DNA from 3 places in the Sporosarcina sp. QA0331 genome. Region 2 is predicted to be linked to each of the others. Evidence: riboswitches for the same ligand, from Rfam matches in the RefSeq annotation. Region 2 holds a riboswitch; each other region holds the start of a gene.
The links. A riboswitch is a leader RNA that binds a small molecule or an ion and turns the genes downstream of it on or off. The one in region 2 is predicted to bind cobalamin.
Positions count from the first base shown of each region.

Region 1: another riboswitch for cobalamin. It lies ahead of AC0L13_RS01500 (ribonucleoside-diphosphate reductase subunit alpha); the one in region 2 lies ahead of metE (5-methyltetrahydropteroyltriglutamate--homocysteine S-methyltransferase).
Region 3: another riboswitch for cobalamin. It lies ahead of AC0L13_RS02130 (ABC transporter substrate-binding protein); the one in region 2 lies ahead of metE (5-methyltetrahydropteroyltriglutamate--homocysteine S-methyltransferase).

Region 1 is NZ_CM147850.1:279,929-290,118, forward strand. Features, by position in the region: gene AC0L13_RS01485 (ABC transporter ATP-binding protein) at 1-822, opposite strand, end outside; gene AC0L13_RS01490 (sensor histidine kinase) at 951-2,294, opposite strand; gene AC0L13_RS01495 (response regulator transcription factor) at 2,291-2,959, opposite strand; cobalamin riboswitch at 3,111-3,291, shown strand; gene AC0L13_RS01500 (ribonucleoside-diphosphate reductase subunit alpha) at 3,449-5,680, shown strand; gene AC0L13_RS01505 (flavodoxin) at 5,665-6,114, shown strand; gene AC0L13_RS01510 (ribonucleotide-diphosphate reductase subunit beta) at 6,084-7,121, shown strand; gene AC0L13_RS01515 (hypothetical protein) at 7,230-7,727, shown strand; gene AC0L13_RS01520 (MOSC domain-containing protein) at 7,886-8,569, opposite strand; gene AC0L13_RS01525 (M50 family metallopeptidase) at 8,597-9,724, opposite strand; gene AC0L13_RS01530 (ABC transporter permease) at 9,820-10,190, opposite strand, start outside.
Region 2 is NZ_CM147850.1:176,930-187,119, forward strand. Features, by position in the region: gene metE (5-methyltetrahydropteroyltriglutamate--homocysteine S-methyltransferase) at 1-1,788, opposite strand, end outside; cobalamin riboswitch at 1,945-2,077, opposite strand; gene AC0L13_RS00955 (hypothetical protein) at 2,118-2,315, opposite strand; gene AC0L13_RS00960 (response regulator transcription factor) at 2,542-3,231, shown strand; gene AC0L13_RS00965 (hypothetical protein) at 3,209-3,388, shown strand; gene AC0L13_RS00970 (sensor histidine kinase) at 3,388-5,595, shown strand; gene AC0L13_RS00975 (zinc metalloprotease) at 5,736-6,329, opposite strand; gene AC0L13_RS00980 (hypothetical protein) at 6,336-6,953, opposite strand; gene AC0L13_RS00985 (ATP-binding protein) at 7,425-7,622, shown strand; gene AC0L13_RS00990 (hypothetical protein) at 7,686-8,306, opposite strand; gene AC0L13_RS00995 (potassium channel family protein) at 8,488-9,525, shown strand; gene AC0L13_RS01000 (class I SAM-dependent methyltransferase) at 9,603-10,190, shown strand, end outside.
Region 3 is NZ_CM147850.1:408,512-418,701, reverse strand. Features, by position in the region: gene AC0L13_RS02170 (histidine phosphatase family protein) at 1-162, opposite strand, end outside; gene cobS (adenosylcobinamide-GDP ribazoletransferase) at 135-899, opposite strand; gene AC0L13_RS02160 (cobyric acid synthase) at 901-1,731, opposite strand; gene AC0L13_RS02155 (bifunctional adenosylcobinamide kinase/adenosylcobinamide-phosphate guanylyltransferase) at 1,728-2,315, opposite strand; gene cobD (threonine-phosphate decarboxylase CobD) at 2,335-3,432, opposite strand; gene cbiB (adenosylcobinamide-phosphate synthase CbiB) at 3,419-4,375, opposite strand; gene AC0L13_RS02140 (adenosylcobinamide amidohydrolase) at 4,375-5,841, opposite strand; gene AC0L13_RS02135 (FecCD family ABC transporter permease) at 5,843-6,835, opposite strand; gene AC0L13_RS02130 (ABC transporter substrate-binding protein) at 6,828-7,805, opposite strand; cobalamin riboswitch at 7,927-8,112, opposite strand; gene argS (arginine--tRNA ligase) at 8,438-10,105, opposite strand; gene AC0L13_RS02120 (YwiB family protein) at 10,102-10,190, opposite strand, start outside.

The DNA of each region.
Region 1 (10,190 bases), 100 kb from region 2:
AACGAGCGATTTTACAACGTTAGCCACTTTTTCATCAGAGCTGTTTTCGAGATAAATCGCTTGCTGCGATAGGTCGGCTGTAATGCCGTTTGATAGCAACATCTTCCAAGCTAGTTCGCTATTATCGACCGTTATCTTTATCTTGCTCGAAGCGCGTTCTCTTAGTTTGGAAATGGAGTCTTGGAAAATCATTTGACCCTTTGAAATAATCCCGACTTGCGTCGCCATTTGGTCAATCTCCGATAATAGGTGGCTGGAAACGACAATTGTAATGCCATGCTCTTTTGGCATGCTTTTAATGAGTTCACGGATTTCAATAATGCCTGAAGGGTCGAGCCCATTTGTCGGCTCATCCAAAATAAGCAACTCCGGATTGCCGAGTAAAGCGGTTGCGATGCCGAGCCGCTGTTTCATGCCAAGTGAAAAACCTTTTACCGGTCTTTTAGCATCTTTCGTAAGACGGACGATCGATAACACTTCATCAATTCTCGACTTAGGGGCATCCAATAATATCCGTACCGCTTCCAAGTTTTCATAAGCCGTCAAATGCCCGTAATAAGACGGGTATTCAACGAGTGACCCGACTCTTTTTAAAATCGAAAGCTTGTCTGTTTTAATATCTTTATCGAAGATTTCAATCGATCCTTTTGTTGGACGGGCTAATCCTAATAGCATTCTGATCGTCGTCGTTTTACCGGCTCCATTAGGCCCTAAAAATCCATAAATCTCTCCTTTCTTAACCTGTAAATCCACATGATTGACAACACGCTTCGGGCCAAATTTTTTCGTCAACTTATTCGTTTTAATAATTAAATCACTCATTTTCCTTCACCTCACTCTTATCTTAGCTAAGGAAGGTTAAAACGAAGGGGCGCTGAAGTTTAAGATTCGTTTAAAAAATCGAAAGCTGCTGCAACATCTAGTACGATGTACAACAACCTTCGATTTCATCATGGATATATTTTAATCGTCGTTCCGCTTTTCTTTGTCTGAATTTCCCACTTCAAATTCATTTCCTTGAGCATGAGGGAAACAATGGATAGGCCGACGCCAACTCCCTTTTGGTGTGATTGAGCGCCCATTCCAGGTCCGTAATCTTGAATATAAATCGCTTCATCTTTAATACGGACGGCTACAAACTTCCCGCTCTTCGCGTGTCGGTAAATATTTTGAAATAAATTATCAAAGATTCGATTCATCCATTGCGGGTCGATATCCCATATAGCCTGTCCTTCAGGAATATCCAAAACAATTTCAAATTGATGATTTTCAAACAATGGATACCATGCCGCAAACGAGGTGCGAATGAGGCGGACGATATCCGTTTTTTCATTGCTATAAGGGTACTTTCCGGTTGTCAACAACGTATACGACAATAGATTATCGATCAGTTCACCCATATAATTTATTTTTTCATCAATGAATTCAAGGGATTCATAGCCCTGCGCACTAATCGGTTCTTTTTGCAAGCGGTACGCATGTGCCCGGATTGTCGTCAATGGCGTCCTCAAATCATGCGATAAATTGGCAATTAGATCTTTCCGCAGTTCCTCTTCTTCCTTTTCACGAAGCCTTCCTAACTCCAATTCCTTCACCATTCTATTGAAGGATTGCTCAAGGCGCCCGATTTCATCCTCCCTGTTCACTACAACAGGTGCAGGGATGCCGTTTGTTTCAGAGGCAGTCATTGCTTCTTGTAAATGAAGCAGCCTTTTGCGGATTCGATAGAAAAAGAGTGTACATATTAAAATGAACAAGCCAAAGACGAGTAAAAGTGCGATTGGAAATAAATAATCATACTTTGCTCTCAATTTATCACTCGGGTTTTCCATATCTAGACGTGGAAGTTGCATGACCATGAAGCCTTCATTGTCATCAGCGCCAATAAAAGCAATAACTGTGAACGGATCCACTGTGTATCCGCGGTTCTTCTTTACGAAATCGATCGCATAAGATGCTGTCCATCTGTCCGGAACTGATAGGGATTCAGGAAATTTATCACGCGTTTTTCCGGATGCATCGACCCAATATAACGAAGCATCTGTGTAAAGCTGTTTGAGCTCAACTAGTTTCGCCCGGATTTCATCATCCGAAGCACCCGACAGCTCTTTTGCCGTTTTGTGCCACATCGACTCCAAATCAGTGCCGTTATAATACCGTGGAGATTCCTCGACGGAATATAGCGTGTTATAGAAAATGATCGATATTGTAGGAATGGCAATCGGGATAATCATCGTTGCGGTAATGAGTAATAACAGATACTGTGCCAATAAAGAATTTCTTAACCTTTTCATTGCTTCACCCGATAACCGATGCCTCGAATCGTTTCGATAATTGCAGGCGCACTCGGGTCGATTTCGATTTTCTCCCTTAAATGACGGATATGGACCATTAACGTTTTATCCCCATCAATGTACGGCTCTTCCCAGACACCTTCATACAGCTGCTCTTTCGTTAAAATCTGATTTGGATGACGTAATAAATACATAAAGATCTGATGCTGTTTTGCAGTTAACAGAATTTCATTTCCATCGCTTGCAACAATGCGATTTTCTATCATATGAATCGTTAAATGACCGATTTGGATAGTATCGGGAACTGCCCGCCGATGTCTTCTGAGCAGTACTTCAATTCGTGCAACTAGCTCTTCAGGATGAAAAGGCTTCGTTACATAATCATCCGCAAACTGCAATCCTTCTAGTTTGTCTTCAACGGATGTGCGGGCGGACAACATCAGAATCGGTATTTCAGGATAATTGCGCTTAATCCGTTGTCCAACTGTAAATCCATCTAGTCCAGGAAGCATTACATCCAAAATTACAATATCCGTTTCTTGGACACCTTCATCTACACGATCGCCCGAAGTATGCCATTGAACTCCATACCCGCGTTGCTCCAAATCCTCTTTGACGATCTGTCCGATTTCTAAATCATCCTCAACATATAAAATGTTTTTCACAAGAAGCCCCTCCACCTTTAATCAACCCTGTCTCTTCACCAATTCTCGGTCATACAGAAAAAACTGTCAATTAAAAGAAGAGCTTCTTTCTACCTATTTACTGTTTAAACACTACATGTTAGGGTATTAAGAGTAAATAACACACAACATATAGTATCGAACGATGGAATGGTACCGTTATCGGTTTAATAGGGAATCCGCAAATCGGAGCTGTCCCCGCAACTGTAAACGCAGACAACCGTCTCAAAATCCACTGCAGCATGTAGCCGCGGGAAGGGGAGATGGAAGGAGGAAGCGTTAGCCAGTAGACCTGCCGTCCATCGTCAAGCGACACTTTCTTCGGGGGTTGAGAGGTGGGAGCGAGCGGGTTTTTTGTGTTTTCGATGTTCAAGCCCATTTGTTTCCTACATTCAGATCCATGAGCGATGACTCCACCGATAAAGTGGACTCATCGCTTTTTCATTTTTAAGCCATTAACGAAAAGGAGAGATGGAACAGATGACAACCATCATTGAGAAAGCAAACAAGACGTACATATTGGACAAGCTGCAAGCTGAATTCGGAGTGGACAAACTCCAACCGCTTTTGACGGCGAGCGACCGCTGGAATGAGCGTCACCCTGCGGGAAGTGAATCCGATTGGTCAAAGGCGATGATTTTAGAGGTGCTGAGCAATATCGACGAAGCATCTGCCTATTGGACATTCGTCGCTGCACGGATTTATTTGCAGGAAGTTTATTCACGCCAGGAAAGCATGCGAGGCGCTAACGTCTATACGGATTTTGCCGACAATGTAGAACGGCTCGTCAAGAAAGGTCTGTATACACCTACCCTGACAGAAAAATATACACGTGCAGAATTGGACAAGCTTTGTGAAATCATAGAGCCGGAACGGGATAAACTATTTACATATATTGGATTGAAAACTCTCGTAGACCGGTATGTCACAGTTGATTTCAATAAACAGCCTGTCGAATTGCCGCAAGAACGTTGGCTCATCATCGCGATGACGCTTATGCAAAATGAAAAGGAAAATCGCCTTGAAAAAGTTGCGGAAGCGTATTGGGCGATGAGTAATCTGTACATGACCGTGGCGACGCCGACGCTTGCGAATGCGGGTAAGCCGCATGGACAGTTGTCTAGCTGTTTCATTGATACGGTCGATGATTCACTGCAAGGCATTTATGACAGCAATACCGATATTGCGAATCTATCAAAATACGGAGGCGGCATCGGCGTTTATATGGGCAAGGTCCGTTCGAGGGGATCGTCCATCCGAGGATTCAAAGGGGCTTCGAGCGGTGTCCTTCCGTGGATTAAACAACTGAACAATACGGCGGTGAGCGTCGATCAGCTCGGCCAGCGCCAAGGGGCGATCGCCGTTTACCTTGATGTATGGCATAAAGATATATTCACATTCCTCGATCTCAAGCTGAATAACGGTGATGATCGCCTGCGCGCGCATGATATTTTCACAGGTGTCTGCTTGCCGGATCTTTTCATGGAGCAAGTAGAGGCGCGCGGTGATTGGCATTTATTCGACCCGCATGAAGTGCGCACGGTAATGGGATATTCACTTGAGGATTATTATGATGAAACGAAGGGGGTAGGGTCGTTCCGCGAGAAGTATAAGGAATGTGCCAACCACCCAGAATTGACGAAGGAAACGGTTCCAGCGATTGAAATTTTGAAACGCATCATGCGCAGCCAGCTTGAAACAGGGACTCCGTTTATGTTCTACCGGGATGAAGTGAACCGGACGAACCCGAATAAGCATGAAGGCATGGTGTATTCAAGTAATCTATGTACAGAAATAACGCAAAATCAGAGTCCGACACAATTCGAATCGGTCACACTTGAAGATGATATCGTCGTAACTCGTTCAAAGCCAGGTGATTTTGTCGTCTGTAACTTGTCGTCCGTGAATCTTGGAAAAGCCGTACCCGCGGATGTATTGGAACGACTCATCACAATCCAAGTCCGCATGCTCGACAACGTCATCGATTTGAATAAAATACCAGTCGTCCAAGCGCAACGGACGAATGCACGCTACCGAGGCATCGGGCTCGGAACGTTCGGCTGGCATCATTTGCTCGCTTTGAAAAATATCCAATGGGAATCGGATGAAGCGGTCAATTATGCAGATGAACTGTATGAAAGAATTGCTTATTTGACGATTAAGGCTTCGATGGAATTGGCGAATGAAAAAGGGGCGTATCCTTTATTCGAAGGATCGGATTGGCAAAGTGGAGCTTATTTCGAGAAACGTGGATACGATTCGAAGGAATGGTGTGAGCTACGCATTGATGTCGCGACAAATGGCATGCGGAACGGCTATTTGATGGCGGTCGCGCCAAACAGCTCGACATCGGTCATCGCAGGATCTACCGCTTCCATCGATCCGATTTTCAAGCCTTTCTACCATGAGGAAAAGAAAGATTACAAGCTGCCGGTCATTGCGCCCGATCTTGATCACAACACATATGATGTGTACCGTCGCTCTGCGTATATCGTCGATCAGCGCTGGTCCATTATGCAGAATGCGGCAAGGCAGCGCCATATCGATCAAGCGATTTCATTCAATATATACGTTCCGAACAACATCCGCGCATCCGTCCTCCTCGATTTGCATATTCAAGCGTGGAAATCGGGCATGAAATCAACGTATTACATGCGGTCGACAGCTTCCGATATCGAGGAGTGCGAATGGTGTCATTCCTGATTGCGTATGCATCGTGGAGCGGCAATACGGAAGAAGTGGCGGAAATCGTGGAGGAGACGCTGCTGTCAGAAGGAATGGAAGTGACGGTGCATCGGATCGGAATCGGTCCGATGCCTGATCCGCGGCAGTTCGATGCAATGATCATCGGTTCATTCACATGGGACAAGGGTTCCACGCCTGACGAAGTAAAGGATTTCGTCGCGGATGTCGGTTACAAACCGAGGAATGTGTATGTCTTCGGAACCGGAGATACTCAGTTTGGCGGTGACGTGTTGTTTTGCAATGCCGCTGCCAAACTGGCTCGGTTTTACGGATCGGCAATAGAGCCTCTTAAAATCGAGCAAAGCCCCCGTGGCACGCAAGAGAAGAAAGTCATCGAGTGGTCGAAAGGAGTTTTTCAACATTGGCAACACTTACACGCGTTAAGGTGCTGAATCCGGCTAATCCAAATAAATCAACAGCGATTTTCGGTGGGGAAGCGAGCGGAATTTTGAACTGGAATGACCTTGCCCATCCTCATTTCTACACATTGCGACAAAAGATACGCTCCCTATTCTGGACGGCGAATGAAGTCGATATGACGCAGGATGTGAAACAATTCCCGAGCTTATCAAAAGCAGAGCAGGAGGCTTTCCTTAAAATCATTGGATTGCTTGCGACATTGGATGGGCCGCAAACTGTCATCGCCATGAAAATCGCAGATTTCGCAACCGATCCTTCGGTGAAATCAATTATGGCGACAATCGCCGATCAGGAGAGTGAACATAATCATAGCTATGCGTACGTCCTGTCGTCCGTAACAACTTTAGACAGCCAGATGGCTTCATTCGAAATGGGCCGTACGGATGAAGTTCTTATGAAACGGAATGAGCGTATTGTTGATATTTATAATGAATTCGCGGAGAAACCAACAATTGAAACCGTATTGAAAGCGATGGTATACACGACGTTATTGGAAGGATTGTTCTTTTATAGCGGCTTCGCATTTTTCTACAATCTCGCACGACATCAGAAAATGGTCGGCACATCGACGATGATTTCATATATTAACCGTGACGAGCTGCAGCACGGCAAAGCGATCAGCGACATTTTTCGCGCGACCCTTGCCGAAAATCCTGAATGCAATACAGAGGCTTTCACGGATTGGATTTATGATCAATTCCGCCATTCCGTCGAACAGGAAATTATTTGGAGTCGCTACGTGCTAGGCGAAATCGACGGAATCGACCTCGATGAAATGGCCGGCTACGTGAAATATCGGGCAAATAAAATGCTGCGCATGCTCGGACTAAGCGAAATCTATCCGGAATTTACGGACAATCCAATGAAATGGATTCGTGCGTATGTTGACAACTTCGACGATACAAAAACCGATTTCTTCGAGCAGACGTCAAGGCAATACGTTAAGACAAGTGATTTGAACGGATTTGATGATTTGTGAAATACGACTTCCGAAGTAGCTGAAGATACGGTTGAGGACTGTTCGCTCAATTCTAAACCTTCTTTATGATGAGTACGGTGAAGTAAATATCATAGGGGAGGTACATGGTTGACTAGGAGAATTCGTTTTTCTGAAAAATCATTGATAGTTGGATATGGATTGATTTTATTATTCATGTTTGTTCAGGATTGGGTGCCACTCGGCAAACTGAACGATATTCAGGCTATTGCATCGGAAAAGTCCATGAGTGAATTAATGTCATTGACATTGAGTGGTGTCATCCAAATTGTTTTATTAATGGGCGTTCTATTCCTTTTCGTAGGAAAACGGTATCCAATATGGGCTAAGCTATGGTTAATCATTCATCCTACATGTATTTTCGTAGGTGCTTTAGTTGCTTGGTGGATACCGTATGTATTTGGAGGCGTTTCAGAGGAGAAGAGAGATTCCTATACGAGAATGTTTGGAGACACACATTCTTTCTTGCCAGTCATGAATGGAATCGTACCAAACACATTGCATACTTTTTTTCATGCGACCTTGGCAGTTTGCATACTTCTAACCATTTATATTTTCAGTACGAAACGATGGGAACCATCTTCATAATGAAAGGGCTGCATGGAAAGTCTGCTGCAGCCCTTTTTGCTTGTTTGTAATAAATAGTCCGCATCCAAAGCAAGCCGTCCGGCGTCCAAAGCGAGCCATCTCGCGTCCAAAGCGTGCAGTCCCACGTCCAAAGTAAGCGTCAGAATAACCTTTTCAATTTAATTTCCACCAGTTATTTGTGAACTCATAGCGGCTACATTCTTATCGAGTCGCTTTTGAAATGTCTTTCTCCAGTCTTCCGATAATTCATCGACTTCCAGCAAAGTCCGCATCCCATCCAAATCGTTTTTATCATGATGCATAAGTCGATTCGCCTCCGTCACGGTTATGGCTAAATCTGGACGCGAAATATGTACTAACTCGTCGGAGGGGGAGACGACTCCTTCCTTCAATACACGGAAATAAAAGCCGGTATAGCCTGAGTTTTGTATGAGCAAAGGCATGTCTTTCCGTTCATGGATAAGCGATAGCTTGAAGCAGGGCTCGCGTGGCTGGCTCACTTGGACGACTGCTTCACCCATTTGGAATGAATCCCCGATGCATAACTCATCCTCCGTCAATCCCCGAAGTGTCAAGTTCTCGCCGAATGCGCTAGCATCCAACGACTTTCCTAACTCCTTCTCCCAATGCGGATAATGCTCAGAAGGATAGGCGCATATGGCTTTGTCTCGACCTCCATGATTAACAAGATCGGCTTGCCCATCCCCTTCAAAATTCACTAAGGATAAATAAACGGGTTCCGCAACCGGTTTTTTATTAATCCCCGTCGTTACTTCCTTTCTCCCAAACTGCAAGTCACGCGGTTTGCCGACATTCAATGATTGAATTTGAATTTTATTCATGATTCATTCACCCCTGTATTTTCTTTCTTATAAGTATATATCATTTGGATGATGAGCGGACGGATAGAGATGATCATTATTTATTTTCATTTTATCAATCATTACTTGCAGCAATTCCCGCTCCATCACTCCGCGCAAATAATGAGGATGCCATTTGCCGAGTGCTGCCTTGGCTTTTTCAAGATGGCCGACAGCACTTGCAACATCTCCTTTTATGTATGACAGCAAAGCATGCCGTTTCAAATCCATAACGGTCTCTGTTTTGCCGATTTTACCTAGTTCTAACTCGATTTCCGGGTACTCCTTCAATTCTTCAGTAAAGAAAAGGGCTGTCGCGAATGTGATATCTGCGCAATCCGCATAATAATCATGTGAAGCCGATTCTCGCGTAAAGGCCGATGCCCGTCCGATATCGAGCACTTTTTCTGCGTATTCTGGCAAATAGTAATAACCTATTGTTGTAAGGAAGCTTTTCGCAGTTGAATCCTCGGATTGTAATAACCTTTCCAGTTGTACGATCAGATCTGAATTCCACTTTTTTATGTCTGTCGTTTTCATGTCTTCCGTTAATGCCGAATAACCTGCCATGATGACGGAATCTTCTATGGGGACAGTCCGAAGCCTTTGGATGACCAATCCATCCGTCATAGCACTTTTGGACATTGCAGGCTGCAAGTTTGTCATGCCGAGAAGGACGTTTATCAAACCGAATAGGATGAAAAACTGATGATGCCATATAGCGAAAGCGATTCCGATCGATAAGGCGCCTACTACGACATTGATCAACGGTCCGCCATATATATAGCGGATCAGCTTATCCCGCATCACTTCCTTCTCTAACTGTTCAGAAAACCCCATCATTGCCCTTCCAAGATAGCCGAGAACGGATCGAACAACATGGAAATGAAGCTTTCCTTCATGCCGTTCGATGACGAAGGGACCGACGCTCACATTGAGCATCCGCATCCCTTGAAGACGACCAGCAAGGAAGTGTCCCGTTTCATGAAGTAAAATACATAAAGGAAAACTGATTATGACGCTTGCCGCAACGATAAGTAAGGTGCGCATCGACATTGGCTCTGGAAACAGGATGAAATAAAGGACAGCGGTGAACCCGATGCAGCCTCCTAATAAAAATGAAAAGATTTTTTTCATATTGCACCTCAATTTATTTGAAAAACATCGTATAGACGAGGATGGCTATTACTCCCATGCCAATTCCCGCTACAAATCTAAGCGCTTGCTTCATATTAATCGACCATCCTTTTCCGATAAATGATAACCGTCAAAATGGTAGCGGCAATGACCCATCCTAAAATGATAGCCAATTCACCGATAACACCCGCAAAGCCGGCTCCCGCTTCCACTTTTGTCGCCAATTCAATTAATTGGATATTTGGCAAATATGTCGCCACTTGTAATACCGGATATTTTTCCGCAGCAATCGTAATAAACGATCCAAGCGAAAAGACGATAATGACAGGCATGACAAGAACGGACGCTTCCATAACAGACTTCGAATATAGGCCGAGCAGTGTTCCTAACGCAATATAGAAAAATGATGATAAAATAATCGCCACAGCTATAACAGCAAAGTTGGCAGGTTTATATTCCGCCAAGA
Region 2 (10,190 bases):
GGCAGATTCCAATGCGGAAACTTCTTTCCGAAGGGCGAGTGCCAGTTGGTTTGCTACTTCCTCCAACGAAATATCATCCCGAACGAAAGACCAATTCAAGATCGTCACAGGACCTGTCAGCATGCCTTTCACTGGTTTGTCAGTGAGGGATTGGGCATAGACTGATTCCTCGACAGTCATCGGTTGATTGAAAGCGACGTCCCCGTAAATGACAGGTGGTTTCACACAACGGGAGCCGTATGATACAACCCAAGCTTTTTCGGTAAATGTGAAGCCATCCAATTTTTCTCCGAAATACTCAACCATGTCCGTCCGTTCGAATTCACCGTGAACGAATACATCAAGGCCAATCTCTTCTTGAATATCTATCCAAGATTGAATGTTCTCTTTTATAAACGCCTCATACTGCTCATTCGTAATTTCCCCTTTGCGCCATTTGGTTCTTGTCCTTCTAATTTCCGGCGTTTGCGGGAAACTGCCAATCGTAGTCGTCGGCAGAAGTGGAAGCGAAAAGGCTGATTGCTGAGCTTCCTTACGTTTATTAAAAGGAAGGTTCCGCTCACTGTCTTTGCTGGAAATTTTGCTGACAGCCGCTTTGACGTCTTCTCGGTTCCTTTCAGGAAGCACTGATAGACGCTCGCAAGCTGCAACGCTGTCTTCAATCTCGCCAAATGCAGTTTCTTCATCTCCATTCAAGTTAGCGGTAATCGTACGGATTTCAAGCAATTTCTCATCCGCAAAAGATAATGCATTTTTAATGGTAGCTTCCAATGCTTGCTCTGAACGTGTCGTAACGGGGACATGCTGCAGGCTGCACGAAGGCTGGATCCACATTCTTTCAGATAGTACGACAGAAGAAAGAGTATGTACCAATTCGATCTTCTCTCGAAGATTGGCTCTCCAAATATTTCGTCCGTCAATAATGCCAACTCCTAATACTTTGTCGGCAGGAAATCCGAGTGTCTTTAGATTGCTTACGTTCTTCTGCAAACCATGCACAAAATCGAAGCCGATTCCGTCAACAGGCAATTCCACTGTTTCCTTATACCATTCGATTGAATCGAAATACGTTTGAATCATGAACTTCAGCTCAGGTGCGGCGGTCTTCAGCTGCTTATAAATCTCGTGAACCGTCTTCATCTCATCTTGTTGAATGCTTGTGGATAAAATAGGTTCATCGAATTGTACCCATTGGACTCCTGCCGCAGACAGTTCCTTTAAAATTTGTTCGTAAAGGGGGAGAAGATGCAATAAGAAGGCAGGTATATCATTGTCCGAATACCCTTTTGACAGCTTCAAAAAAGTGTAAGGGCCGATCAGCACAGGCTTGCCTTCAATCCCTAACAGTTCTTTAGCTTCCCGATAAGCGTTGAGAGGCTTGTTTTCAGTTAATGAAAGTTTACGATTCTCAAACTCTGGCACGATATAGTGATAATTTGTATTGAACCATTTTGTCATTTCGCTCGCGACGACATCATCATTTCCTCTAGCCATGGAAAAATAAGTGGATAGTGAAACGGCGCCGCCTTGCCAATCGTAACGTTCCGGAATCATACCGAACATAACAGCCGTATCCAACATCCGATCGTAAAATGTGAAGTCGCCGACTGCAATTTTATCGATTCCTGCATCCTGTTGTTTTTGGAGGTGGGCGAGCCGCAATTTTTGCATATCATTCACCAATTGCTCTTCGCCTATATGGCCTGACCAGAAAGCTTCCAAGTTCCGTTTCCATTCACGATTTTCACCGATATAAGGGTATCCTAACGTACTGCAGATTGTTGTCATACTTCCCATCTCCCATCTTTTTTTGAAATAAAAAACACCTCTAACGGAAGGTTAGAAGTGTACGAAAATGCCAGCTTAAACGGCTATTGCATACTGAAAAAGCATGCAACCTGATTTGCGCATGTATTCTAACACCATCCTATCTACCGTAGGTTTGCAGCGTTATTGAAATAGGCTGGTGTCTGGCTTCAGCGAAATGCTGTCACAGTGGCGGGACCGCGTCGGATTTGCACCGGCTTCCCATTTAAGATCTGAAAGATTTCAGACCACCTATTCCTTAGCTATACGATTTTGTATTTGATTAAAGGTAGCATGTGCAAATTTTTCTGTCAACGGCGACTTGAAGAATAAATCAGAGTTTTTCGATTGTAAATATGGTGTACTAAGGAAAACATGCGCTTGCTTACTGAAGCTTCAGCGACAATAAAAACGGCTTTAATACTTAAACGCTTACCACCGATTCTCGTACAGTTACCACCGATGCAGCCGGCATTACCACTGATGCGCTCTAATTTGGCATTTTTCATGGCAAACTCCATGCAAATCCGATAATATTCGAAGTCAGCAAAACTTTATCACCACTCGGACAACGTTTATCACCACCCAAGCCATCTTTATCACCGGTCAATCATTTTTAGGCATAAATCTGAAGTCGAACAATCCCATCTTAAGAATTTCTTCATAATTCCCATCATGAATTGTTAAGATTTAACCATTACAATTGGTATCATAGAGGAAAGTGAGGTGCGGGTGATGGCGAAGTTCACAGTGCTCGTGGCGGATGATGATAAGGAGATCCGCGATGGGATTGAAATTTATTTGAAAAATGAAGGATATAACGTGTTAAAGGCGGCGGATGGGAAAGAGGCGCTTGAATTGATCCAAACGAACGAAGTCCATCTGCTTATCCTCGACATTATGATGCCAAATATGGATGGGATTACGGCGACGTTCAAAATCCGGGAGGCGCAAAACATCCCGATCATCATGCTAAGCGCGAAGGCGGAGGATACGGATAAAATCCATGGATTGTCGGTCGGCGCGGATGATTATGTGACGAAGCCGTTCCATCCGCTTGAGTTGATGGCGCGCGTTAAGTCGCAGCTGCGGCGTTATGTCCAGTTTGGTACATACGATGGCCAGAAAAAGATTGAAATTGATGGGTTGGCGCTCGATGAAGATGCGAAGGAGTTATCGGTTGATGGGAAACCGGTGAAGCTGACGCCAATCGAATACAAGATTACAGAATTGCTTATGAAAAACGCGGGGCGTGTGTTTTCAATAAATGAGATTTACGAGCGTGTGTGGAATGAAGAAGCGTATAATGCGGAAAATATTGTGGCGGTCCATATCCGCAAAATCCGCGAGAAAATCGAAGCAGATCCAAAAAATCCGAGATATGTAAAGGTGGTGTGGGGCATTGGATACAAAATCGAGAAGTGATTGGAGTGTAGTATTTTCAGTTTTCTCCATTTGCATTGCAGTCGTCACTATCGGATATTGTTTCCCTCACATCCTCGACATGATCGAAAGCGGCTGGGAACGTTCTTCACGGGCAATCGCTTATTTCACACGCATCATTAGAGGGGGCGCAGCCTAATGAAAAATAAAGTTCTTCTAGTCATATGGGCTACGCTTGTTACGATTATGCTGCTGGCCAGTCTTTCATTTGTAAGACAAGGAACGGGGCTGTTCGGAAAGGACTTTTCCGATTCGGATGATATGAAGTGGCGGTTAGACGAGTTTTATGATGTAATCGGTCCTTCCGTTCTAAATCCGATCAATATAGAGGAGGCAAAGAAGAAAATTACAGTATCCGATAGCGAAATTGAAGAGCATCGGACTCGCTATGGCACACTGGCGGATCAGCTTGCTAATATCCATGACCAATACGCACAAAGAATTGCCGATGCAAGGGATGCTAGTAATAACTTATTAAGGGAGACATTGATTGAAGAACGGGATATGAAATTGGAGGATATCCGAAAGAATTTTGAGGGGAATGGACATGTAGAGGCGAAAATCCGTAAAGCGAAAGAAAAGGTTTTAGAAAAATATTTGAATGAAATTAAAAGCAAATCCTATTCACTGCATGTCGCCTATGAATTAAAGAATGTAGAAACTGGTGAGACGTTTTCCCGTGGTGATATTTCAAAGTCTGCTGTTTATAAAAAGAACTTCAATGCAAATAGTGACTACTTAAAGGTGAGCTCATTACCGGGACGCTATTCAGAATGGACAACACCTTATATTAATTACTACGAAGATGCTCATGTGTCTGATGAAGAAATAACTGCTATGGCAAATCCCGTGCAATCTTTTGAAGGTGTTGTCATCGTTCCGAAGGCGGCCTTTGAGAAAGGTGGTGCTTTATATGCCCAATACAAGGATTTCAACAGAGGCAAATATGGTATGTATGCTTTTTGGGTCCTTGGCTTGCTGGCGCTCATCGCCTTATTAACTGTCATGAAGTTTCAGAAGGAATGGGTAACAGGAACACCGATTGCAGATTGGTATTCTGAAGTGAAAATCGATGTAAAGGCAGCGGCATTTTTCATGTCGGCGCTGATTTTATTGGAATACATCAATGGAGAGTCCCACAGTCTGTTGAACTTCTTTACGCAACAAAGACTGGAAAGTTGGGTTATTTGGCTGGGGACCTTCTTTATTGCCGGTGTCATCATGACTGCGTTGCTTGCATTCCAGCTCGTGAACAGTGTGGAACGATGGAAGCGGGAAGGGGTATTTGCGAAGGATGTAAAAAACAGTTTCACGCTCCAATTCTTTAGGGCAATCCGTGAGATGTTCCTGAAAAAGTCGATCGGCGTTCAGTCGTTCATCCTGCTTATCGGATTTTTCCTTGCGGGTATCGGGTTTGTTGGTATGTTCATGTATGGGGTTTTCTTCGTTATTTATATCTTTTGTGTTCTATTCCTTGGCTTGCCAGCGCTCTATATTTTCATTCGTCGTTCAGCTTACTTGAACCGAATCATCATTGATACGGAAAAAATGGCTTCGGGACGTCTGAATGAAGATATCAAAATCGAAGGTCGTTCACCACTTGCAGACCATGCGAAAAATTTGAACAATCTTCGAGAAGGCGTGCGGGTTTCCATGAGCGAACAAGCGAAAAGCGAGAGGCTGAAAACGGAATTGATCACGAATGTGAGCCACGATCTGCGTACACCGTTGACATCGATTATTACGTATACTGATCTCTTAAAGGATGAAACGATTACGCCAGAGGAACGCGCGAAATATGTCGATATATTGGATAAGAAATCGCAAAGGCTGAAGACGCTTATCGAGGACTTATTCGAAGTGTCGAAAATGGCAAGCGGCAATTTGGAACTGCACAAACAGCGTGTCGATTTGACGCAATTGCTCCAGCAAGCGCTTGCTGAGCATGCTGAAGATATTGCCGACTCCGGACTCGATTTCCGGACGTCCCTTCCCGAAGACATGCTTATCGCATATGTAGACGGCCAAAGATGGTGGCGCGTCCTTGATAACCTGATTGTGAATGCTATCAAATATTCGCTCCCAAGCACTCGCGTGTACGTAACTCTCCGAAAAGTAGGGGAGTCCGCGGAATTCGTCGTAAAAAATATTACGAAATACGAGCTTGGAGAAAATGTAGATGAACTATTTGAACGTTTCAAGCGTGCAGACACATCGCGACATACTGATGGGTCCGGACTTGGTTTGGCCATTGCACAATCAATCGTCGATATGCACGACGGGACGATGAAAATCGACTTGGATGGCGATTTATTCAAAGTGACTGTTACCGTGCCGACAAAATAAACAATCCGCATGCATTGCCAAGAAATTGGTGTGCATGCGGATTGTGGGTTTCTTCTTAAACCTTGTGAAAAGTTACAGTTTTAAAGTATAGAAAACTCTTATTATATTCTTGAATCTCCGAGAGGTTAAAAATTGTAAACTTATTTCACAGCTTCCTTAGCACCGGTTATATCGGCAGATTGTGGAGTTGATACGGTTCTTGATGCACTTCCAAACATTATTTTATTTTTGTTTGAATCATTTTTCAAATCACCCAATCCTATGGTATGACCAAATTCATGCGTAGCTGTATTTTGATTTAGTCCCGGATTTCTGTTATCCATTTTTGACCCATTAAACTTCATTTCCCAAGACACTTTATGACCAGTAAGACTATTGATAGAACTTGTTACACTTGCATTACTAGAACCATTGGGGTCATAATATCTGGTCATTTTATTTGGACTTGAAAGGACTCGAGTCATTCTAACAACTCCTGTACTATTCCATCTGGTTACAGCGGTGTCTATATAGCCCTGATAAGCGGAAGGAAGGAGAGCATCTGTAAAAGTAATATATGTTGTCCCTGCATGTCCATAAGGCGCTCCACAATTTACGATGAAGCCCGAAGACTCCCCTCCAGGGTTACAAGGATAGAAATCGTGTGTTGGTTGAAATTGTTCATGAGCTGAAGAGACACTTCCAAAAGTCAACAATAAAACAATGAATACAACTATAACCTTTAAATATTTCATTTTAATTTACTCCTCCTTGCCTTCAGCAATATTTCGAATTAACTTAATGAAAGATTCTTTATCCAATATCTGTTGATCCATATATTCTTGTGACTTACTCAAATTGGCATCAACTATTTCGGCACCTTTCAATTCTTCGTAGTGCCCGAACAGTTTTATTAAACTATTGTCTACTTCTTTATAAACACCACCTTCTTCTCCTTGTATCCAATAGTCGGCGTCAGGGAATTCGATAGTTTCCCTTAAAAATAATACATATTTTTCTCCTACCTTGAATAAATCGTTGTCATTAAACCGTACTTCCTTTGTGCCGTGCTGTAATATCTTTATGTGCTTTTGTTCAACATCCCCTAATAAAACATTTATTACTTCTACTTCAAAAATTGTTTTATCAATTGGATCTTCAATTTCTCCAACAACATTGGTAATTTGAACTTCTGCAATTAAGTCTACTTGTTTCATGGCTTCATCAAAGGTATAATCTTCAATTTCAGCAGAAATACTTTTAACAACATTCACATTATCTGTTTCATTTGACGCTTCATTTCCTGATTCATCAATTCCTGATGAGCAAGCAACCAAAACAACGCACAGAATCAACAATGACATGAATTTAAATTTCACCTTTTCATCCCCTTATAAGTATTTACCTGTTGCAAAAACTACTTGCCAAAATAATTACCTTAACCCCCCCCCATCCAGGAAAATCCAGAGATATAAAGTTGTTCACTAATCTTAACATTCCTCCGAAAAATTGCTATTGGGAAAATCATTTACAATAAAGTTGGTTTTTCCACTCATTTCTTCGTTTGATGACATGTAATCGTTGATAAATCAATGACTGGTATTGGGAAAATCCAAATAACAAGTAAATGGCTTGACAATTGGAATTGAATAACAAATAACTTTTTTCATCGTTCTTCATTCGAAGGTTGGAAAAGAAGATAGCTACCCTTCTATAGCAAGCGATAGATTAGCAATAAAAACCAAGGTATAGTTCATAGTATTGTTTGGACTACATCCGTTAATGAGCACTCGCGTGTATGTCACTCTCCGGAAAGTAGGGGAGTCCGTAGAGTTCATCGTAAAAATAACATTACGAAATTCGAGCTAGGTGAAAATGTCGATGAGCTATTCGAATGTTTCAAGAATGCAGACACATCTCGTCATACCGACGGCTCGGGCCTCGGTTTAGCCATCGCACAATCAATCGCCGACATGCACGGTGGAACGATGAAAATCGATCTGGATGGCGATCTGTTCAAAGTGACCGTTTCAGTGCCGACGAAATAAAAATCCGCATGCAATGCTGAAATTATCGGCAAGCATGCGGTTTTTCTACTAATCGTCTATACACTATTTCAGATTTTTAGGTATGTCCAATCCAAATTTAATAGCAAGTTCTCGCACCCGGTCTGGATCTGGCCCTTTCAACCAATATTCGTCCGTTGGCTGAGTGGGGCTCTTTTCAATATTGGTTTCAGTTACCGGGCGATAGTAAAACACTTTTTCTTTATGATGGAAAGTGATTGTTTCAAAGAACAGAAACCGCTTTTCATCTTCTTGATTCTCGGGAATTAGTTCTTTGAACCAATCTGCTTCAAGGTCTTCTTCAGTACAAACTCTACCCCTCCATAATTCTAAACCTAAATTAGGAAATTGATACGTGAAACCTAGCGATGCATCTTGACTCCTATTGTAGGGAGAAATGCCATCCAAAGCCTGTACGAGTTCACTCGCCTTCAAGTTCAACAAATCAATTCCCCTGAAGTGGCATTGAAAGTGCTTTTTAAGTTCTTCTATGATGAGGTGAATACTAGTAACCTCTCCATCTTCATCGTACTCAAAAAAGAATGAGTCCTTATAGATGCCGTACTTCTCGATGTAGTTTTGATTACTCTGTTCAACTTCTTCTATTGTCATTCCGAACTTAAACAAACCGACAGAATGTTTTTCTTTTATTATTAAATTCTCCATTATACTCCTCCTAATAGTTGTTCATCAGTCAGAAATTTACATCTACTAATATTCTAACACTTCCAACTATCATTGCTATCGGGATATTAAATACGTGAAAATAAAGACCCAGCAATAAAGGTTTACAACCGACCAAGCAAAGGAATACAAATAGAAAAACGTTTGTACGGAGGTGGCCGGTTTGTATAGCCGATGGATGGATTTGGATAGGCGATATAAGCGGGTCATTTTTCTGATTGGCTTAACAGTGCTTCTCCTCATTGCAGCGACGATTGGATTTATGTATTTTGAAGATTTATCTCCTTTTAATGCCTTTTGGATGACGATTATTTCCGTAATGACAATCGGTTATGGAGATATTTATCCGACAACGCAAGAAGGCCGTTGGTTTGCGCTCTTTCTTGTGCCGCTAGGAGCAGGAATTGTGACGTACGCATTGGGAGTCGGTGCTTCCTATTTCATCGAACAGCAATTATCAAATAGGGTGTGGGTGAGAAGGATGGAAAAACAAATTGCTAATTTGAATGATCATATAATCGTCTGTGGTTTTGGGCGCGTCGGTAGGCAAGTGTATAAGCAGTTGAAGGAGGAAGGCGTTCAGATTTTATTTATTCATGACAATGAAAGTGATCTTATGGAAGTTGTCGAACCGGGCACTTTACGAATCATCGGTGATCCGACTGACAAAGCCATTTTGCTGCAAGCGCGCGTCGGTCAAGCACGTGCTCTTATTACCGCTCTCTCCAATGACGCAGACAATGTGTTCATCACTTTGACTGCTAAAAGCATCAATGAGGATATCGTCATCGCAGCACGTGCTGAACGGGATGACTCGCAGGATATATTAGAAAAAGCCGGCGCGACAAGTGTCATCAACCCTTCCATCATCGGAGGAAGGGAGTTGGCGATGTCCGTCATAAAACCGAACGGAACCGATTACATTAATGATCTGATCCGCTCGGAGAAAAAAGAGTTCATGGTAGGGGAAGTAGTCCTAGAAAATACGGAACCGTTTATCGGTATGACAATCGAGGACGCGAACTTGCAGAAACATTTTGAAATCACCCTCGTCGCGATTTTACGAAATGAAGAACTGCTAAGCAACCCGGATCTGAGTGAGAAGTTCCAGAGGGGAGATACGCTGATCGTCATCGGCAACCAGAAAAAAATCGAACATTTCCGTGTCAATAAAAATAAAGGACATACATTCAGACAGTGATTTGGTTTATAAAATGTAGTATTAGTCAGCACGTTTTTCTATATACTATATAGACTGAAAGGAGAGAGGGGGAAGAAATGGATCGTCAATCATTAATACAAAAATTTGATAAGCAGGCAAAAAAATATAATAAACGCCGGTTAAATGATCAGGCTTCTAAGTTTCGTCAACGGATTTTTCGAGATGCAAAAGGAAAAGTCTTGGAAGTTGCCATCGGTTCTGGACTTAACTACCCTTTCTATAGTAAAGATATTGAATTGACAGGATTGGATTTTAGTCACGAAATGTTGAAAACTGCACAGAATGCGGCAAACGACTATCCTTTTAAATCTACATTTATAGAAACTGATGTTGAAACGGTTGAATTTAACGAAAACAGCTTTGATACTATCATATCTTCTGGCAGTTTATGTGCTTACCAAGATCCTGTCAATGTCCTGAATAAATTTCAAAAGTGGTGTAAGCCAGAAGGGAAAATACTTATGTTGGAGCATGGCATTAGTACAAATAAACTTTTGGGAGGTTTGCAAAAATCCTTGAATCCGTTGGCGCTAAAGGTTGTAGGATGCCATCAGAACAGAAATATTTCTGATATTGTAAAAGAGTCACGTCTAAGTCTTGTTAGGGAAGAGCGTTATTTGGCAGGTTATTTATATTTGATATGG
Region 3 (10,190 bases), 230 kb from region 2:
CAGATCGCTCCCATAAACGATTCCGCTGGCAGGCATCGGAAATGTCCGAGCACGTTCGCTCACCTGTTCAATCGGCTCATCCGTCCACCCGATATATTTCCTCTCACGATTTCCAACCGTCGGCAAATGCCGAATCAAATACAAATGATGATCACTAGCCATATCAACGCCTCCGTCCCTTCGATGAACGCCCCGCATAAGTCGCCCGAGACGCCGCCGAAATGCTTCAACGACCAGCTTCTGAAAAGGAATACAGCTCCACTTATAGCAATGAGGAATACGACAGGCAAGATGATGGAATGAAGCACAAAGCCAAGTGCTGCGACAACCGCAAGTCCTATACCAATCGACGACGCCATCAGTGTCCCTGTCGCCAGCTTCTCCTTAAAGAAATGGGCAATTCCTCTCTCTTTCGCAAGGCGCGTCGTTGAAAAGTAGACGTTCATGCTTGCACGCGCGAGTAGCGGAACGGCAATGAAGTACGACAGAAGACCAGTATTGCGATGAAGCAATTCTTGAAACAAAGCGATTTTCACAATGATCAACAGGACAAGCGCCATCGTCCCGAACGCGCCGATACGCGGATCGTCCAAAATTTCCAACCGTTTTTCACGATCGCGATACGAAAAAAATGCGTCTCCCATATCCGCAAATCCATCCATATGCAGGCCGCCCGTCAGCGCGATGCCTGCCACGACGACGAAAACTGCGGCGAGCAACGAACCTGTGACGATTACTTCCACAAAGAGCCCTGCCGTGCCAAACATCGCAAGCCCGATAAGCCCTCCGACAAACGGCAGTGCAATATACATCCCCGTCACGTCTTTCCGTTCCATCGGCAGCTCTTTGCGGATCGGGATGGACGTGAAAAATTGAAGTGCGAGCAACAAACCGTTCACATCAGTCCACCTGCCCCGCGATGACCGACAGGACGAACGGCCAATCGACGTGCGTTTTCACATGTTCCGCCCAAGCATCGTACACATCGGTTCCGGCTGGCGCCTCAGTCATCGGCCGGTCCATGTCTTCCTCTTCGATCCCGTGATTCATCTTATGCGGAATGATCCCGGCGACGCGAATGCCCGTGTAGGATTCGATAAAGTCGACACCTTCTTGGAATAAAGTGGCGTCCCCGTGGAATTTATTGATGATGATCCCTTTTATACGAGCCCGGTGTTCTGGCTCCAGCAATTGAAGCGTCCCGACAATCGATGCGATCGCGCCGCCCCGGTCGATATCCGCCACGAGCAGCACAGGAACGTCAGCCATATCCGCCACACGCATATTGACAATTTCCCGATCGTTCAAGTTCACTTCCGCGGGACTTCCCGCCCCTTCGATGACGACCGTGTCAAACGATTCCGCGAGTCGATCGAGCGAAGTCCAGATTGCTTGTAAACCGCGTTCGAAAAACTGCGCCCGATATTCCATCCCGTCCACCGCTTCGAACGTCTCCCCGAAAAACCGCACGTCCGATTTCATATTGCCTAACGGCTTTAACAGAATCGGGTTCATTTCAATGACCGGCTTCGTCCGCGCCGCTTCCGCCTGCAGAAACTGCGCCCGGCTCATCTCTTTCCCGTCTTCCGTTGTGGCGGAAAATCGCGACATGTTCTGCGATTTGAATGGGGCGACCCGCATCCCTTCGTCTGAAAGCAGCCGGCATAACGCCGTGCAGATCATCGTCTTTCCGACATCCGAAGCCGTTCCCATCACCATGATCCCTTTCATCGCACAGCCACCCGCCCTTCCTTTTTCCAATACTGCGGCAGTCCGCAGTCCATCTCGATCGCGTCATCGCTTATGCCGACGAGGTGTTGATGCAACTTGCCGATCCACCTGCAGTATGTTTGTGTCTCTTCATACTTTGAAGTTGGTTCATCCAGCACTTCATTTGAAACGATGATGAAATGCACTGCCTTTTCACGGATGTTGTCGATCGTTTCAAAAAGGCGTGCCGCTTTCTTTTCCATGCGTCCTTTTTTGTGGATGCAATATGTACCGTCCTGTTCTTCATACAGTTCATTCGCCAGCCAAGTCGTTAAGCAATCCCATAGGACGAAATCGTTTTGTTGAATGAAAGGCAATGCCCCGGCAAGGTCGACCGGTTGTTCAATAGTCGTCCAGCTCGCGTCCGCCCGGTCCAGCTTATGCTTTTCAATCCGCTGCTTCATTTCTTCATCAACTGCGCGACCGGATGCGATATAGACGAGCCTGCCGCTGCAATTTGCGGCCTCTTCAACGAGCAGTCGTTCCGCAAATGCACTTTTGCCGCTCCGCACGCCGCCGCTAATGAACGTCAGTTTTCCTCCCATGAAATCGGACCACCTTTCCTTACCTTTCGTCAGTTATGAGCGCAGTTCCATCTGTTATGAGCGCACCTGCGAGCTCTCTCCGTAATTCTTCCATTGCCGCACTGCTTTTCATGCAGATGCGGAGCCAGCGTCCTTCCATCCCGCGGAAGTTTTCCGAATGGCGGAGGACGATGCCTTTCGCGAGCATATCCTTGTACAGTTCTTCCGCATCTTGCGGCTTGAATGATAAGAAATTCACTTCTGAATCAGTCACCGCGCAGCCGAATTGTCTCAAGAAGGCTGTCATTTTTTCACGTTCCATCCCAGCATGACGGATTGCCGCTTCACGGTACGCTTCTTCGCCAAGACAAACCGCACCGATTACGGCCGCCATCCCATTGACATTCCAATGCGGTGCCGCAGATTTCATCTCCGCGATGACATCCGGATGCCCAACGACGTACCCGAGGCGGATGCCAGGGATCGCGTACATCTTCGTCATTGAGCGCACGATGATGACATGCGGAAATTCGTTCAACTCATGAATGAACGATCTGCTTTCATCAATGAAATCGATGAACGCCTCATCGAGAACAACTTCGCATTCCACTTCCTTCGCCTTCCGGATGACCGCAAGTACATCCTCTCGCTCTGGCATGACGCCCGTCGGATTGTTCGGCGTGCATATGTATATGACTGATACCTCTGCAAGACGAGCTAAAATCAAGTCAACCGGTAGCTTGAAGCCGCCTGCCTCGGAAGCGATGACTCGTTCAATCTCCACTCCCTTCGCCTGCAACGTCGCCTCGTATTCCGAAAATGTCGGATGGACGACGATTGCCCGCTTCCCTCGGTATCGTTCCGCAATGAGCGACAAAATTTCCGCCGCACCGTTGCCTGCAAACACCGATGCCCTTGGAACGCCATGATATTCTGCCACCTTCGACAGAAAAGGCTCGCCTGACGGGTCTGGGTAGGCGTGTAATCGCGTCACAAGATTCGGCCACAAATCGATGACAGCCCGCGGAGGCCCCGCCGGATTACAGTTTTCACTGAAATCAAGTATCCGCGCAGGCGGAGTCATGCCGAGCTTCTCGTAGACATGGTGAGGATTCGCCCCGTGTTCAGGTAATTGCATAGAAAATCACTCCAATGATCGTCATAAGTATCCAAAAGGCGAAAGATGCGGCATGCATTTGCCCGATCGCCGATTTGATGTGCGCCGCTTGCACTGGCTTCAATCCGGGGCCGATTTCCGGCCGTTCCGAAACGATTCCCCGGTATGTACTTTTCCCTCCTAATGTGACGCCGAGCTGCCAAGCAGTCGCTGCTTCTAGGAATCCGCTGTTCGGGCTCGGATGGTTACGCGCATCTTTGCTCCAGCCGAAGAATCGTTTCCGGAAAGAGATGCCCCCTTCATTTGGAGTGAACACTAGGATGAGGAAGCCCGTAATCCTTGCGGGGATGAAGTTCAGGACATCGTCGGCGCGCGCGGAAAACTTGCCGAAATCACGATAACGATCATCTTTATAGCCGATCATCGAATCGAGTGTGTTCACAGCTTTGTACATCCATAATCCCGGCGCACCGAAAAGGAATGCCCAAAACAACGGAGACGTAACGCCGTCTGCCGTGTTTTCCGATACTGTTTCGATCGCACCGCGGGCAATACCGCTTTCCTTCAGCTTGTCGGTGTCGCGGCCGACAATCCAAGAAAGCTTCGTCCGAGCTTCTTCTAGGTTACCAGTTTCAAGCGGTGTGTACACGTCGAGCGCGGCGTCCTTCAAGCTTTTCTGGGCAAGGCCGATTGCAATGAGAATGGCTTCGACGACAATCCCGACAGCGATATGTAGTTGGTAGGCTGACCAGACGATCGCAAGAACAATCGCTGTTACGAGGAACACAGTTATGAACAGCATTCCAGCGCCTTTCAGTATGCGGGTACGCCCTTCGTTCAAGAGCGCGGTAAGCTTCGAGATGAATGTGCCGATCCAGCGGACGGGATGCGGCCAGTTCGGGGGATCCCCGATGACGCGGTCGAGGAGGAACCCGATCGCGATTGCAACAAAATGGGCTTGCATTATGACGTCCAGCCTTTCGCTTTTTTATACGCCTGTATCGCGCGGACCGTGCAGTCGTAGACGCCGTGGCCGATTAGTTTGCCAAGTGGAGTGATCGGGCCTGCATACGGCAGATGCTCCCCTATCTGTGTCGCTGCGACGAGGAGGCTGTCGGTCGATGTGCCGGTCGCGATCGTTCCGGTGAGCGGGTCTTTGACGCTTTCGGTTTGGAGCGCTTTCGTTTTCGCTTCGGTTGCGGTGATCATCGCCTGAATGAAAGCTTCTTCGGGCAGCTCACCGTTAATGATGACCCACGTATTGATCGTGCCAATTCGTTGTTCTCTTTCAAGCGCCTGCGAGACGTCTACGGCATTGCCTACGCCTGCTGTCACCATGACGAGGACGGTGCCGAAATCGCCTTCGTATTCACCGATTTCTGCGTGCTCTGTCGTGACGGCTGTCATCATGCCGACGGTGTCTGATAGAGGAAAGCCGTTTTGCTCGAGGTAGGCGGACATTTCCGCTTTGACGTCGTCGCAGTTATAATTCGCGTCGACGTGGCGGTTGACGAATGCGCGGTACCAGCCGAAACCGGCATTCACGACTGCGGACGATACCGTTTTCAATGGTTGGTTGACCTGTAATGAAACGTGTTCCGCATTGACGGTGAAGTTTCCTTTATTGACGGTGAACGGGTTACTTTCCTCAATTTTGTGAGGGAGAAGTGTCATTTGCGGCTTCGGCAGTTCCGGATGGGGCTGTGTTTTGACGCGTGCGTTATACACTTTGCTGATTGTCGCCTCGCGGATGACGTCCTGCGGTTCGCCTAAAATAGCAATTTCCCCTTTTTCCATGAGAAGCAGTCTGTCGCAATAAAGCGAGGCGAGGTTAACGTCATGGAAGACGGAGATGATCGTGACGCCTTTTTCGATTGCATGGTTACGGATCGTGTCGAGCAATTGTTGCTGGTGGGCGATGTCGAGATGGTTCGTCGGTTCGTCGAGCAGAAGGATTGGTGCTTCTTGCGCGAGCGCTTGTGCAACGAAAACCCGTTGCTGTTCGCCCCCTGAAAGCAGTTCGATCGCTGTATCTTTGTAGCGTGTGACGCCAGTGTATTCGAGCGCTTCCGTCACCGCCCGCTCGTCTTCATCGGACCAAGACGAAAAAAGCCCGGTCTGGTGCGGATACCTGCCGAGCGCAACGGTGTCTTTGACAGTATGCGAGAAGGCGTGCGCATGGAGCTGCGGAAGGACTGCCACCTTTTTCGCGAACTGTTTTTGGGAATAAACCGAGGCATCCTCTCCGTCGATCAGGACGGTTCCAGTTTTGGCTGGCAAGATGCCCGAAATGATTTTCAGCAACGTCGATTTGCCGCTGCCGTTCGGGCCAAGGATGCCGAGGATTTCCCCTTTTTTCACACGGAATGAGATGTTTTTGACGATCGGCTCTTTGCCGTATCCCCCGGTGAGGTTGTCGACTTGCAGCATATTACATGGCCCCTTTCCTTCTCTGTCTATAGAAAATGTACGCGAACACTGGCGCACCGATGAACGCCGTAATGACGCCGACCGGGAGCTCAGATGGCGAGATAATTGTCCGGGCGATGAGATCGCAAATGATGAGCAAACTTGCGCCATTCAAGAATGACAGCGTGAGCAAATGCCGGTGATCGGCCCCCCACATGAGGCGTGTCATATGCGGAACGACGAGGCCTACGAAGCCGATCGTGCCGGATACCGCTACAGCCGATCCAGTCAAAATGGATCCACCGATGAGAATCATGAATTTCCGGCGTTTGACGTTGACGCCTAAATGATGGGCGCGTTCCTCACCAAACAGCATGGCGTTCAACTCCCTCCGGTTCATCCAAAGAATGAAGGAACCGATGACGACGAACGGCAGCACCATGACGATATAATTCCAACCTCGCATCGATACACTGCCGAGGAGCCAGCCGATAATTTGCCGCAGCTCTTCTCCAGTGAGCGCGATCATAAGCGACAGTACAGAGCCTAAAAATGAACCGAAAATGATTCCAGTTAAGATGATTGTCTCCATTTTCATAGAACGGTCGACAAGCCTTGCGAAGCCGATGACGAGGAACATCGTCAAGGCGGCTCCCGTCATGCTGAAGACCGGTAATGTGTATGTGCCTAAAATTGGAATCGACAAACCGAAAAAGAGTGTCACGACAGCACCCACCGAGGCGCCGGATGACACTCCGAGTGTGTAAGGATCTGCGAGCGGATTTTTCAGCAATCCTTGGAATGCGGCCCCGGAAATTGCGAGCGCCGCACCGACGAGGCCGGCTAATATGACGCGTGGCATCCGGATTTTCCATAGAATATTAGTCGCTGTCGTATCCGACGAATCCCAAAACGTGCTGATCGGAATTTTAACGGTTCCAATCGAAACACCGAGCCATACCGCCACGATCAATGTGGCGGCGGACACGATGTAGGCAATTGCAGATTTATTCACTGAACGCCTCTGGATAGACAGCCTTCGCTATTTCTTCAAGTCCGAGTGCGAGACGTGGGCCTGTGCGGCTCGTCAAGTTTTCGTCTACTTGGACGACTCGGTCTTCCTTCACAGCAGTGATGTCGCTGAAGCCATCGCGGTTTTTCACGCTTTCCACAATATCCGGCACATAGCTGTACATGACAATGATGACGTCAGGGTTTTGCTTAACGATTTCTTCCGGGCTGATCATAACCCAGTCTTCTTCCGTCACAACGTTTTCCGCGCCGATCATGTCAAGGATTTGCTGCATGAACGTATTTTTGCCCGGTGCATAAATTTCCGGTGCATCCGATGTTTCGATGAATACGCGTTTTTTATTCTCGACGTTTGCTGTTTTCGCAAGAACTTCTTCGACCTTCGCTTTCATGTCCTCAACGATTGTTGCGGCTTCTTCCGTTTTACCGGTTGCCTTGCCGATAGTTTCGATTGTTTCATATGTCTGTTCGAAATCCGCCGCATTTTTCACGACGAATACGTTAATTCCCGCGTCGCGGAGTTGTTGAAGCCCTTCATCGCCTGTGCCGAGCATGGACTCATGCGCGAAGACGACATCCGGCGTCATTGAGACGATTTTTTCAACGTTGAATTCCATACCACCGATTTTCTCTTTTTCAAGTGCTTCTTCAGGGTAATTGTCCCAGTCATTGACTCCGACGATTTCATCGTTCAAACCGAGCGCGAATAAAATTTCCGTGTTGCTCGGAATCATGGAGACGATCGTTTCAGGTGCTTCTTCGAGTGTTATGTCATTGCCGACTGCGTCCGTTAATGTGACCGGGAATTCGGCTACTTCCTCAGATGTTTGATCCTCTGTTTGCGAGCTGCCGTTTACCGGTGTGTCGTCTTTCTTTGCATCGTCCGTGCCGCATGCTGTGAGCAAGAACGTTGCAAGGATTGCTGTTAGCCAAAGTTGCCAAAACTTTTTCATTCTGATTTCCTCCTGTTTGTTCCAAATAAAAATCCCCCGTTTTGTGGACGGAGGAATGTGCTTAGTAAAAATACAGCTACGAAAGGACGTGCCGATTTCCACCAAACCTATCCTCGTAGGGTACGGGTGACTCATGAAGGCAGGTCTCCTGGCTCATGCTCATCGCGTACCGCGCCTTCCCGGAATCTCTTCCAGTGGCATGTTGCAGCTTGCGAGCACTTACAGTGGCGGGACCGCGCCGGAATCAAACCGGCTTCCCTTTTAACCCCGGCGTTGACGGCGGGGCACCTTCATGTTTGGTTATGTAATTGATGTTCGGATTAATTATACTACAGTTTTGGAAGTTGTCGAGAGAGGGTTTATTCTGCATGCTTCACGTAGTACGAAGGTAACAAGATGAGTATTACTCCGCTAGATTGCACCATAACTTGTTTAAACTCGCGCATAACCTTGCCGACTGCTTTCGCTATGAGTTCTCGTGAAAAAGAATGGGTCTTCACGTTGGATGAATGGACCTTTGTACAAAAGAATGGACCTTCACGCGGGATGAATGGACCTTGGCGTGATTGAAATGGGCCCTCGTTGAAGTAAATATAAAAACGCCCCTCCGCTAGCAGAGGGGCGTGACATAATTACATTCTTTCCGGTGCGGCAACGCCGATGAGTTTCAACGCATTCGCAATTGTCGTGCGTGTTGCTGTGATCAATGCGAGACGTGCTTCGGACAAGTCGCGGTTATCCGGGTCGAGCACTTTTTCAGCATTGTAGAAGCTGTGGAATTCCGCAGCGAGCTCCTGGATATAGTTCGTAATCCGGTGCGGCGAGCGGAGTCTTGCCGCATCGCTGACGGCACGCGGGAAATCGCCGAGTTTCTTCAACAGTGACAATTCTTTTTCTGTCTGCAATAAATCAACATGATCCGTTGAAGCGGCAAGATTCTTTTCCTCCGCTTGGCGAAGGATCGATGAAATGCGGGCATGCGCGTATTGCGAATAGTAAACCGGGTTTTCATTCGACTGCGAAATCGCCAAATCCAAGTCGAAGTCCATTTGTGAATCGGCGGAGCGCATCGCAAAGAAATAACGGACAGCGTCCAAGCCGACTTCTTCAACGAGTTCGCGCAGAGTGACCGCTTTTCCGGTACGCTTGCTCATTTTGAATTTCTCGCCGTCTTTATACAACTGCACCATTTGCGCAACTTCCACTTCGAGCGTGTCGCGGTCGTAGCCAAGCGCCTCGATCGCCGCTTTCATCCTTGGAATGTAGCCGTGGTGGTCTGCTCCCCAAATGTTGATGAGCTTATCGAAGCCGCGGCGCAATTTATCCTCATGGTACGCGATGTCCGGCGTCAAATACGTGTACGAGCCGTCATTTTTAATGAGGACACGGTCTTTATCATCCCCGAACGTCGTCGAACGGAACCATGTTGCTCCTTCTTCCTCGAACACATGGCCATTTGCACGCAATTTATCGAGCGCGATGCCGATTTTGCCGTCCGTATAGAGCGATGTTTCCGAAAACCAGTTGTCGAACGGAACGCGGAAATCTTCCAAGTCCTTCTTCAACTTCGCCAATTCGAACTCAAGGCCGTACTTCCGGAAAAACTCCTGACGCTCTTTTTCGCCGACGTTCACGTACTTGTCGCCGTATTCCTCTGCAAGCTTCTCACCGATATCGATGATGTCCTGTCCATGGTAGCCGTCTTCCGGCATTTCTTTTTCAAGACCTAATGCTTGGAAGTATCGCGCCTCGACTGAAAGGGCCAAGTTATTCACTTGATTGCCCGCGTCATTGATGTAATATTCCCGTGACACGTCGAATCCTGCGAAATCGAGAATATTGCACAATGAATCCCCGATCGAGGCTCCGCGCGCATGTCCTAAGTGCAAGTCGCCCGTTGGATTCGCAGAGACGAATTCGACTTGGACTTTTTCATTTTTACCGTATGTTGAACGGCCGTAATCCGCTCCTTGAGCAAGTACCGTTTTGACGACTTCCCCTAAATAATCACTTTTCAGCTTGATGTTAATGAATCCTGGACCAGCGATTTCCAATTCCTTGATGGAAGTCGAAGACGTGTCCAATTTTTCAAGAATAGCTTCTGCAATTGCACGAGGAGGCTTTTTTGCGATCTTCGTCAATTGCATCGCGATATTCGTAGCATAATCCCCGTTGTCTTTGTTTTTAGGTGTTTCGAGGATGATATCCGGCATTACGGATTCATCAGCAAGTCCTGAAGCGAGAACTGCCTCGCGGAATGCGTCTTTTATTTCCTGTTGTATCTTTTCAACTGCGTTCATTTTTGTCCCTCCGTAAAGTAAATCGTCAATTCGTGCCTGCCTAGCAATGCGCCTTCCGCATGCAGTTCATAATGAGCTATGAATT